One region of the Bacillus sp. S10(2024) genome, then DNA from elsewhere that is predicted to be linked to it. Evidence: a T-box and tRNA genes for the amino acid it is inferred to sense, from the RefSeq annotation. Region 1 holds a T-box; the other holds one or more tRNA genes.
The links. The T-box of region 1 lies ahead of serS (serine--tRNA ligase). A T-box ahead of a tRNA ligase gene usually reads a tRNA of that ligase, here a tRNA-Ser.
Positions count from the first base shown of each region.

Region 1 (5,981 bases):
CAACTCATTAAAGATTACGAAATAGCAATGGAAACATTCAAAAAAGATCATCCAGACATCCCCGTATTAAAATTCAATGGAGATAACATGGATTTTGTAAAAAATGAATCGGACTTAAATGTAATCTTATCAACATTACAAAACACACTGACAAAGGAGATTAACCAGTAATGAATTTGAGACAAAAATATGATATTCCAAATGATGCTGTTATTACGATTGCCGGCACAGTTGGTGTTGGGAAATCTACAATGACAAACGCCCTTGCCAATACACTTGGTTACCGCACATCATTTGAAAAAGTAGACTCTAATCCATATTTAGATAAATTTTATGGAGACTTCACACGTTGGAGCTTCCACCTACAAGTTTATTTCTTAGCAGAGCGCTTTAAAGAACAAAAAAGAATCTTCGAATATGGCGGAGGATTTATTCAAGACCGTTCTATTTATGAGGACACGGGAATTTTTGCCAAAATGCATTATGAAAAAGGAACAATGACCGCTACAGATTATGAAACATATAAAAGTTTATTTGATGCAATGGTTATGACACCTTACTTCCCACATCCTAATTTACTAATTTACTTAGAAGGATCATTTGAAGATATTGTAGATCGCATTAAAGAACGCGGAAGACCAATGGAACAACAAACACCAATTGAATATTGGAAAGAAATGCATGAACGTTACGAAAATTGGATTAATGATTTTAATGCTTGTCCTGTATTGCGTCTTAATATTAACGAATATGATATTTTACAAAATGAAAATTCAATTGAACCAATTATTAAGAAAATCGGTCACTTCTTACAACAAACACGTAAACTTGTAAAATAAAAAACCCGTGCAATCGCACGGGTTTTTCCTATGAACTTAGTTTTTCTTTTTCGTCGGAGCAATAATTTCACTCTCTGATTTCCCTGCACTAATACGCTGACGCACAGTGCTTACACTAATATTATACGCTTCAGCAATTTCTTTTACCGTCATTTCTTTTCCTTTAATAACGGCTGTAATTACTTTACGTTTTGAATCTGCCTTTTTCTCAACTTGCATTGGCGTTTCTACTTTCTTCACTTCTTTTTTCACATCACAGATGCAACCACAAAGTTTACGAAATGTTTCATCGCTTACAATACGAGATACGTTTGCAGCACTGTTTAAGATTTTATTTTTCTTGCAAACGGGACATTGTACATAATATAGTGTTTTTCCGTCAAGCGGAAACGTTTGTATAATAATATCCATGGCCATGGTAGCTCCTTTCATATCTATGAAGATAATCCTCGGAATATGAGTGTTCCTATAAGAGGTTCATTCTCCTATATGCTACTTCCTGTTTGGTTAAAATAAAAACTCGTTACGTGTTGGTAACGAGTTCTCCAATCTCCACTTATATGCGCTGTTGTCAATTATATATGGCGGAGGAAGAGGGATTCGAACCCCCGCGCGGCTCACACCGCCTGTCGGTTTTCAAGACCGATCCCTTCAGCCAGACTTGGGTATTCCTCCGTGTTAACATGACATGAAATATAATATCAAAAGAAAAACTGTTCGTCAACCCTACTATTATAGATAATATAAAAAGGAAAGAGATTTTTTCTCTCTCCTTTTTCATAAAATGTATTCTACCCTACTAAATAGCTAAAGATGTTATTATTTTAAAATAACAGTGAGTGTATATTAATAACAATAAATTTATTTAATTACTGTTTTTCCTCCCATATAAGGGCGAAGAACTTCTGGAATGATAATAGAACCATCTTCTTGTTGGTAGTTCTCTAAAATAGCTGCTACCGTACGGCCAATTGCAAGTCCAGATCCGTTTAGTGTATGAACATGCTCTGGTTTTGCTTTTGTGTCACGGCGGAAACGGATATTTGCACGGCGTGCTTGGAATGCTTCAAAGTTACTACAAGAAGAAATTTCACGATATGTACCATAGCTAGGAATCCATACTTCAATATCGTATTTCTTCGCTGCTGTAAATCCTAAATCTCCTGTGCACATACTCATCACACGGTATGGAAGACCTAATAATTGTAATACACGCTCTGCATCATTTGTTAACTTTTCTAGTTCTTCATAAGAATCTTCAGGTTTTACAAATTTCACAAGCTCTACTTTATTAAATTGGTGCTGACGAATTAAACCACGTGTATCACGACCCGCAGATCCTGCTTCAGAACGGAAACATGCACTAAACGCCGCATAACGGATTGGCAATTGCTCACCATTTAAAATTTCATCACGATGTAAGTTTGTTACAGGTACTTCAGCTGTAGGAATCAAGAAATAGTCTTCACTCTCAATACGAAACGCATCTTCTTCAAACTTTGGAAGTTGCCCTGTTCCAATCATACTTGTACGATTTACAATATACGGAGGTAAAATCTCTTCATAGCCATGTTCTTCTGTATGAAGATCAAGCATGAAGTTAAATAAAGCGCGTTCTAATTTTGCACCCGCACCTTTATAAAATACAAAACGGCTACCTGTTACTTTTCCAGCGCGTTCAAAGTCTAGCATTCCTAAATCCGTTGCAAGATCCCAATGTGGCTTTGGTTCAAACGTAAATTCTTCAACTTCTCCCCATGTACGAACTTGCACATTATCATCTTCTGTCTCACCATTTGGTGTAGACTCATGTGGAATGTTTGGAATAGATAACATTAATCGCTCAAGATCTTCTTCAACTGTACGAAGCTCGTTATCAAGCTCTTTAACTTTATCACTTACTTCACGCATTTCTAAAATAAGCGCCTCTGCATCTTTCTTTTCACGCTTTAATACAGAAATTTGTTGGGATACTTCATTACGCTTGCTTTTCAGCTCTTCCGTTTGTACAAGTAATTCTCTTCTCTTTATGTCTAATTCTTCAAAACGACCAAAGTCTGTTAAGTCTTCGCCTCTATGTTGCAGTTTCGCTTTCACTTCTTCAAAGTTTGCACGCAAAAATTTAATATCAAGCATAATATTTCCTCCTTTATTTTTACAAAAATAAAAAACTCCCGTCCCTATACAAAGGGACGGGAGTTAACCCGCGTTGCCACCCTAATTGAAAACATAATTGCTTTCCTCTCAAGTAGAGATAACGGCTCTTCACCGGAAATGTTTACTAGTCAACAGACTGTTCCACACTTCACTCCAGGATGGATTCGCAAATCGCTTCTATCGGTTTTCACCAACCACCGACTCTCTATAAGAAACGTCTCTTGCTACTACTTCCTATCAACACATTTATCATATAAAATAGTTACCATCAATTTACTATAATCTTGCACAAGTTTCAAGTCACTTATACAGTTTTTTTCATTTTCGCTTCCTTTACCATCTCCACAAAATAACCCGTAACACGATGATCATCTGTTAATTCCGGATGGAAAGAAGCTGCTAATAAATGATTTTGACGAACCGCGACCATACGATCTTCATATGTGCATAATACTTCGATATGATTTTCTACGTCTACAACATATGGCGCACGAATAAATACGCCAATAAAGTCTTCGCCTACCCCTTCCATCGAAAGAGCAGCCTCAAAACTATCTTTTTGACGGCCAAACGCATTGCGTTCAACTGTAATATCCATTACACCAATATGTGATTCCTCATATCCAACAAGGTTCTTTGCAAGTAAGATCATACCTGCACATGTACCAAACATCGGTTTTCCTGCTTTAGCAAATTCACGAAGAGGTTCCATGAAACCATATTTATCAATAAGACGGCGCATCGTTGTACTTTCACCGCCTGGTAAAATAAGCCCATCTACTTCCTCTAATTGCTCTGTACGCTTCACAATCACCGATTGTGCACCAGTTGCTTCTATTGCACGTACATGCTCACGAACCGCTCCTTGAAGTCCTAATACACCGATTGTAACCATTTCAAAAACTCCTTTAATTACCAGCCACGCTCTTGCATGCGTTGTTCTGGTAATAATGTTGAAATTTCAACACCTTTCATTGCATTACCTAGTCCTTTAGAAAGGCGAGCGATTAATTCATAATCTTCATAATGCGTTGTTGCTTCAACAATCGCACGTGCAAATTTCTCTGGGTTTTCTGATTTAAAAATACCAGAACCTACAAATACACCATCTGCACCTAGTTGCATCATTAATGCAGCATCTGCTGGTGTTGCAACACCACCTGCTGCAAAGTTTACAACTGGTAAACGACCAAGGCGCTTAATTTCAAGTAATACTTCATACGGAGCACCCGTATTTTTTGCATATGTCATTAATTCATCTTCGCGCAGACTTGCAACTTGACGAATTTCTGCATTTACTTGGCGCATATGACGTACAGCTTCTACGATATTTCCTGTACCAGGCTCACCTTTTGTACGAAGCATTGATGCCCCCTCAGCAATACGGCGTGCTGCTTCACCGATATCACGGCATCCACATACAAACGGAACAGTATAATCACGTTTATTTAAATGGTACACTTCATCAGCCGGAGTTAATACTTCACTCTCATCAATATAGTCTACCCCTAATGATTCAAGTACGCGGGCTTCTACAAGATGACCAATACGACATTTTGCCATAACCGGAATTGATACAGCACCCATTACTTCTTCCACAATTGTTGGATCTGCCATACGCGAAACGCCGCCTGCTGCACGAATATCAGCTGGAACACGTTCTAATGCCATAACAGCAACAGCACCTGCTGCTTCTGCAATTTTTGCTTGCTCAGCGTTAACTACGTCCATAATGACGCCGCCTTTTTGCATTTCTGCCATTCCACGTTTTACGCGCTCTGTTCCTGTTACATTTAACATGTACAAAAAACCCCCCTAGGTGAATTGCTTTTCCCCGCTAACGAAGAAAATTAAGAATACTCTTACATTCTACCATTATCTATCAGAGATTTGTCTACTATTTTTTTGACAAAATAGGTACGAAAAATAGGAAATGAAAAAGCTCCCTTATCGGGAGCTTTTAAAACCAACCTTTTACAGTATCAACTGTACCATTCCATATACCACTAAAGAAAGAACCAATGCTTCGCATAGAAAGAACAAACCAATTTGCCTTTTCTACCTCTTGTTTTGTTACAAGATCTACTTGAATGGATTTACCAGTTAAAAACCCTACATCATTAGCATCTTTTGCTGTTACGGTCATATAACCAAGTGTTGTACCTTTTTTAATTGGTGCTTCATTCTCTTTATTTACTGCTTTGAAATCTGTTTTATAAATATCTTTACTACCTTTTGGCGTTGGAAGTATAATTTCTTCCTTCGTCTGCACTGGTACTTCTGTATCTTTTGCTTTATTTACATGAACTGTTTCATGACCTTTTACTTGAGAACCTTTTGAATATACCGTTTTCGTTTGGAAATTTGTAAAACCATAATCAAATAGTTTCTTCGTTTCATCAAAACGAGCTGTCTCAGAATTTGTTTTAATAACAACAGAGATTAAACGCATACCATTACGTTCTGCTGTACCTGTAAAGCAATAACCTGCTTGATCAGTATGACCTGTCTTTAAACCATCTACGCCTTCATAACCCTTAACTAACCCTTTTAACATCCAATTCCAGTTTGACATATCAATTGGATATTTTCCACCTTTTTGGAATGTCATTTTTGGAATCTTTGCTGTCTCAAGAACCTTTGGATAATCTTGAAGTAAATGTTGTGCTAACAAAGCGCAGTCTTTAGCAGACATTTCATTTTCTTCATCCGGGCTTGTACCTTCAGGTTGTTTTCCCTTTAAGTCCTTATTAATTAATCCCGTAGAATTCACAAATTTATAATTTTGTAATCCTAATTCCTTTGCTTTATCATTCATCATTTTAGCAAAGCTGGCTTCTGAACCACCAATTAATTCTGCCAAAGCAATTGTTGCACCATTGGCAGAGTAAATTGCCATTGCTTCATATAACTCTTTTACTGTATATGAACCACCGTTTTCTAAAGGAACATTTGATAAGGAACGATCTTGGGAAATTATATGAG
Region 1 covers NZ_JBFLUR010000002.1:3,530,176-3,536,156, forward strand. Annotated here, with positions in the region: gene AB1280_RS18030 (deoxynucleoside kinase) at 1-171, shown strand, start outside; gene AB1280_RS18035 (deoxynucleoside kinase) at 171-839, shown strand; gene AB1280_RS18040 (DUF3797 domain-containing protein) at 876-1,250, opposite strand; tRNA gene AB1280_RS18045 (tRNA-Ser) at 1,422-1,514, opposite strand; gene serS (serine--tRNA ligase) at 1,701-2,975, opposite strand; T-box leader at 3,025-3,246, opposite strand; gene pdxT (pyridoxal 5'-phosphate synthase glutaminase subunit PdxT) at 3,301-3,891, opposite strand; gene pdxS (pyridoxal 5'-phosphate synthase lyase subunit PdxS) at 3,909-4,796, opposite strand; gene AB1280_RS18065 (D-alanyl-D-alanine carboxypeptidase family protein) at 4,957-5,981, opposite strand, start outside.

Region 2 (5,981 bases), 590 kb from region 1:
TGTTACTTTGTCATGAATGTATTTCCGATACTCCGGCGCACATTCCATATATTTTAAAATGTCATTCATCCAGCCCATATTCCACTTATAATTAAAGCCAAGTCCACCTTCATAAGTCGGGGCTGTTACGAGCGGCCATGCCGTTGAATCTTCCGCAGTCATTAAGAAAGTTGGATCCTCTGCAAATACAGCTTCATTTAACTTTTGCAAGAACGCTACTGCATGTTCGTTGCTTTCCTGTTCTCCATTTCGCTCCCAATACAACATGTTCGCAACCGCATCCACACGAAAACCGTCAATATGATAAAACTTCATCCAAAACAGCGCATTTGAAATAAGAAAATTTTGCACTTCTTGTTTTCCTAAATCAAAATTCACTGTTCCCCATACACGATTTTCTTGCACATCAAGATCTTTATATTCATACGTCGGCTCTCCATCAAACAAATAAAGCCCATGAGCATCTTTACAAAAATGTCCTGGTACCCAATCTAAAATGACACCGATCCCATATTTGTGACATTCATCGACAAAATACATAAAATCTTGTGGTGTTCCGTATCTACTTGTCGGTGCATAATACCCCGTTCCTTGATATCCCCAAGAACGATCATATGGGTGTTCAACGAGCGGCATAATTTCAACATGAGTAAATTGATGCTCCGCTACATAAGGAATAAGCTCATCTGCCATTTCTCTATACGAATAAAAAGACCCATCTTCTTTCTTTTTCCAAGAACCAAAGTGAAGCTCATAAATGGCTAATGGTTCATTATAGATTGGCTTTCGTTTCTTTTTTTGAAACCATTTCTGGTCTTTCCATTTATATCCTTTTATATCATAAACAACGGATGCCGTATTTGGCCGAACTTCAGCACACATTGCATACGGATCAGCTTTTAAAATCGTATGCCCTTCTCGTGTTTGAATTGCATACTTGTATAATTCGTGCTGAGGAATATTCGGTATAAATAAAGACCAAATCCCTTTCTCTGTCACTCGTATCATTTCATGGATCTCGCTATTCCACTCATTAAAATCTCCTACAATACTCACAGCTTGTGCATGAGGTGCCCATACGGAAAAACGTGTGCCTTCCATTCCATTTTCCATCGTCAAATGAGCACCAAGAATATCGTAGCTATCATAAAACTTTTCTTCATGGAACAATAACATGTCTTTCACATTACACTTTGTCTCAATCACTATGTTCACCTCACAAGATGACAGAATTTTAAATACGTTATTACTATTCTTCGGTAAATTGAAATATCCTTGCGAATTTCTAAAAAATATTCGCTTTTTTATAGAAATCCATGATAATTTCATGAAATTTAACCGAATAATATCGAATTTTGACGAATATTCATTGTAAGCGTTTTATTTTAAAATAATTTTTTCAATGGATAAGATAAGGAATTTATCACTATATTGTTATTACTTTCCATTAAAGTAATACATAAAAAAACCCCTTCCGGCAAAGGGGTGAAATACAGGGGAGGCCGGAAAGGGATTTTATACAATTTGGATTATAGCACTGGTGCCATAGTTTCTTTTAGCACTTTTACAGAATGATCAAATTTCAATTCTTCTTCTGCATTTAATTCAAGCTCTACAACTTCTCGAACACCTTGACGGTTGATAACTGCTGGAACACCTACGTAAACATCTCTTTGTCCGTATTGTCCTTCAAGATATGCAGATACTGTCAATACGCTGTTCTCGTTGTTTAAGATCGCTTTAGTTATACGTAATAGTGACATACCGATACCGTAGTAAGTTGAACCTTTACGTTGAATAATATGGTAAGCAGCATCGCGTACATTTGCAAAGATTTCATCTAAATCACTTTGTTTATACTGCTCATTGTTCGCTAAGATTGTTTCTATCTTTTGTACACCGATAGAAGCATGGCTCCATACAGGAAGCTCTGTGTCACCATGTTCACCAATAATATACGCATGCACGTTACGTGGGTCTATATCTAAGTACTCACCTAACATATAACGGAAGCGAGCAGAGTCTAAAGTTGTACCAGAACCGATTACGCGCTCTTTTGGTAATCCAGATTCTTTCCAAGTTACATAAGTTAAAATGTCCACTGGGTTAGTTGCGATTAAGAAGATACCATCAAATCCGCTATCCATAATACCGCGAACGATTTGTTTAAAGATTTTTGTATTCTTCTCAACTAAATCTAAGCGAGTTTCACCTGGCTTTTGTGGTAATCCAGCAGTGATAACAACAAGATCTGCATCTTTACAATCTGCATAGCTACCTTTCCAAACTTTTGTTGGAGCTAGAGCGAATGGAACAGCGTGGCTTAAGTCCATTGCTTCGCCTTCTGCTTTTGCTTCGTTTACATCAACAAGAACAAACTCTTCAACTACACCTTGGTTAATCATAGAATATGCATAGCTGCAACCTACAGCTCCTGTTCCTACTAATACTACGCGGTTGATACCTTTTTTCATGGTAAAATCCCCTCTCTATTTTCTAATATCATTATTAGCATTGTCATTTAAGTAAAAAATTAAAATACTGATTTTATATTGTTTAACTTCCTTACATACATATTGTAGCACGTTTCTTTGTGAATATATTCACGTTTTTTGACCTATTTGTGAACTTTTTCACAGATAGGAGAAAGTTATAATACCAAGCATGGAATCAACTTCAATGGTAGCGTTTTCTTTAGATTGTGAAAAGTAAAATATATACTATTAAACTTATTTTTAATAAAATATAAAACCATCGAATACAAAGAAAAGTTAGAATATCCTTTTCTCTTTATAATTTGCAGTAGTCCTCAGCAACCTTTATGGCTCCATTTCATTTCTGCAAATCAAAAATTATTCCTTTAATAACTACGCCAAAGATTCTCACTTTTGTTCGCCATATTATTAGTCTTTCTTAAATACGAAAAAAAATCTCTAAAATGCAAAAAAAGATAGCAGAATCTGCTATCTTTTTTAATATGACCCGTACGGGATTCGAACCCGTGTTACCGCCGTGAAAGGGCGGTGTCTTAACCACTTGACCAACGGGCCAATTTCTGGCAGAGAAGAAGGGATTCGAACCCTCGCACCGCTTACGCGATCTACTCCCTTAGCAGGGGAGCCCCTTGAGCCACTTGGGTACTTCTCTATATTATATGGCTCCGCAGGTAGGACTCGAACCTACGACCGATCGGTTAACAGCCGATAGCTCTACCACTGAGCTACTGCGGAATATGGTGGGCCTAAATGGACTCGAACCATCGACCTCACGCTTATCAGGCGTGCGCTCTAACCAGCTGAGCTATAGGCCCTAGAAAAAGCGGGTGAAGAGAATCGAACTCTCGACCAGAGCTTGGAAGGCTCTTGTTTTACCACTAAACTACACCCGCATAAAAATGGTGAGCCATGAAGGACTCGAACCTTCGACCCTCTGATTAAAAGTCAGATGCTCTACCAACTGAGCTAATGGCTCATTTTGAAATGGTGCCGGCTAGAGGACTTGAACCCCCAACCTACTGATTACAAGTCAGTTGCTCTACCAATTGAGCTAAGCCGGCTTGCATATTTCAAAATGGTGGCTCGGGACGGAATCGAACCGCCGACACGAGGATTTTCAGTCCTCTGCTCTACCGACTGAGCTACCGAGCCTTAATATAAATGGCGGTCCCGACCGGGGTCGAACCGGCGATCTCCTGCGTGACAGGCAGGCATGTTAACCACTACACCACGGGACCATTGGTTGCGGGGACAGGATTTGAACCTGCGACCTTCGGGTTATGAGCCCGACGAGCTACCAGACTGCTCCACCCCGCGATGATATAATATTCTTTTAAATAAAAAATGGAGGAGGTAGAGGGATTCGAACCCCCGCGCGACTCTCGCCGCCTGTCGGTTTTCAAGACCGATCCCTTCAGCCGAACTTGGGTATACCTCCATATATAAAAACTTGAGTGGTGGACCTTGTAGGACTCGAACCTACGACCGGACGGTTATGAGCCGTCTGCTCTAACCAGCTGAGCTAAAGGTCCTTTATGGTAGCGGCGGAGGGGATCGAACCCCCGACCTCACGGGTATGAACCGTACGCTCTAGCCAGCTGAGCTACACCGCCATAAAGAATTATAAGTGGAGCCTAGCGGGATCGAACCGCTGACCTCCTGCGTGCAAGGCAGGCGCTCTCCCAGCTGAGCTAAGGCCCCATTGTTTTAAAGCTATCGGGAAGACAGGATTCGAACCTGCGACCCCCTGGTCCCAAACCAGGTGCTCTACCAAGCTGAGCCACTTCCCGTTAATAAAGCGCGCCCGAGAGGACTCGAACCCCTAACCTTTTGATCCGTAGTCAAACGCTCTATCCAATTGAGCTACGGGCGCATATGGTGCCGAGGGCGGGGGTCGAACCCGCACGGTGGTCACCCACCGCAGGATTTTAAGTCCTGTGCGTCTGCCTGTTCCGCCACCCCGGCATGTCATATTGAAAACTGGAGCGGAAGACGGGATTCGAACCCGCGACCCCAACCTTGGCAAGGTTGTATTCTACCACTGAACTACTTCCGCAAGACATGTATGAGTTATTTTACTGAAAGTGCGGGTGAAGGGAGTCGAACCCCCACGCCAAAGGCGCCAGATCCTAAGTCTGGTGCGTCTGCCAATTCCGCCACACCCGCATATTATTTTTAAAAATGGGGCGACTGATGGGAATCGAACCCACGAGTGTCGGAGCCACAATCCGATGCGTTAACCACTTCGCCACAGCCGCCATAATCCTGGTGCCGGCTAGAGGACTTGAACCCCCAACCTACTGATTACAAGTCAGTTGCTCTACCAATTGAGCTAAGCCGGCATTTATATGGTGGAGGATGACGGGATCGAACCGCCGACCCCCTGCTTGTAAGGCAGGTGCTCTCCCAGCTGAGCTAATCCTCCATTTGCCTGGCAACGTCCTACTCTCACAGGGACAAAGTCCCAACTACCATCGGCGCTAGAGAGCTTAACTTCCGTGTTCGGTATGGGAACGGGTGTGACCTCTCTGCCATCATTACCAGACTATATTCATTTGAGACAATCATTATTATACTTGATTGACTCAAAAAGTCAACAAGTTTTTTTATGTTCTCTCAAAACTAGATAACACTTGCTTCATATTATATGGTTAAGTCCTCGATCTATTAGTATTCGTCAGCTCCACGTGTCACCACGCTTCCACCTCGAACCTATCAACCTGATCATCTTTCAGGGATCTTACTAGCTTAACGCTATGGGAAATCTCATCTTGAGGGGGGCTTCATGCTTAGATGCTTTCAGCACTTATCCCTTCCGCACATAGCTACCCAGCTATGCCCTTGGCAGAACAACTGGTACACCAGCGGTGCGTCCATCCCGGTCCTCTCGTACTAAGGACAGCTCCTCTCAAATTTCCTACGCCCACGACGGATAGGGACCGAACTGTCTCACGACGTTCTGAACCCAGCTCGCGTACCGCTTTAATGGGCGAACAGCCCAACCCTTGGGACCGACTACAGCCCCAGGATGCGATGAGCCGACATCGAGGTGCCAAACCTCCCCGTCGATGTGGACTCTTGGGGGAGATAAGCCTGTTATCCCCGGGGTAGCTTTTATCCGTTGAGCGATGGCCCTTCCATGCGGAACCACCGGATCACTAAGCCCGACTTTCGTCCCTGCTCGACTTGTAGGTCTCGCAGTCAAGCTCCCTTATGCCTTTGCACTCTACGAATGATTTCCAACCATTCTGAGGGAACCTTTGGGCGCCTCCGTTACTTTTTAGGAGGCGACCGCCCCAGTCAAACTGCCCACCTGACACTGTCTCCCGGGTCGATAAGACCCGTAGGTTAGAATTTCAATACAGCCAGGGCGGTATCCCACCAGCGCCTCCACCGAAGCTAGCGCTCCGGCTTCAAAGGCTCCCGCCTATCCTGTACAAGCTGTACCAAAATTCAATATCAGGCTACAGTAAAGCTCCACGGGGT
Region 2 covers NZ_JBFLUR010000002.1:4,122,873-4,128,853, reverse strand. Annotated here, with positions in the region: gene glgB (1,4-alpha-glucan branching protein GlgB) at 1-1,176, opposite strand, end outside; gene AB1280_RS20995 (L-lactate dehydrogenase) at 1,530-2,474, opposite strand; tRNA gene AB1280_RS20990 (tRNA-Glu) at 2,979-3,050, opposite strand; tRNA gene AB1280_RS20985 (tRNA-Ser) at 3,057-3,147, opposite strand; tRNA gene AB1280_RS20980 (tRNA-Asn) at 3,156-3,230, opposite strand; tRNA gene AB1280_RS20975 (tRNA-Ile) at 3,234-3,310, opposite strand; tRNA gene AB1280_RS20970 (tRNA-Gly) at 3,318-3,388, opposite strand; tRNA gene AB1280_RS20965 (tRNA-Lys) at 3,396-3,471, opposite strand; tRNA gene AB1280_RS20960 (tRNA-Thr) at 3,481-3,556, opposite strand; tRNA gene AB1280_RS20955 (tRNA-Phe) at 3,572-3,647, opposite strand; tRNA gene AB1280_RS20950 (tRNA-Asp) at 3,658-3,733, opposite strand; tRNA gene AB1280_RS20945 (tRNA-Met) at 3,736-3,812, opposite strand; tRNA gene AB1280_RS20940 (tRNA-Ser) at 3,841-3,933, opposite strand; tRNA gene AB1280_RS20935 (tRNA-Ile) at 3,951-4,027, opposite strand; tRNA gene AB1280_RS20930 (tRNA-Met) at 4,032-4,108, opposite strand; tRNA gene AB1280_RS20925 (tRNA-Ala) at 4,124-4,196, opposite strand; tRNA gene AB1280_RS20920 (tRNA-Pro) at 4,212-4,285, opposite strand; tRNA gene AB1280_RS20915 (tRNA-Arg) at 4,295-4,368, opposite strand; tRNA gene AB1280_RS20910 (tRNA-Leu) at 4,372-4,460, opposite strand; tRNA gene AB1280_RS20905 (tRNA-Gly) at 4,477-4,551, opposite strand; tRNA gene AB1280_RS20900 (tRNA-Leu) at 4,581-4,661, opposite strand; tRNA gene AB1280_RS20895 (tRNA-His) at 4,678-4,753, opposite strand; tRNA gene AB1280_RS20890 (tRNA-Thr) at 4,762-4,837, opposite strand; tRNA gene AB1280_RS20885 (tRNA-Val) at 4,845-4,920, opposite strand; rRNA gene rrf (5S ribosomal RNA) at 4,925-5,040, opposite strand; rRNA gene AB1280_RS20875 (23S ribosomal RNA) at 5,143-5,981, opposite strand, start outside.
Region 2: it has a tRNA-Ser gene. The T-box ahead of serS (serine--tRNA ligase) is inferred to sense a tRNA for this amino acid. The anticodon was not compared.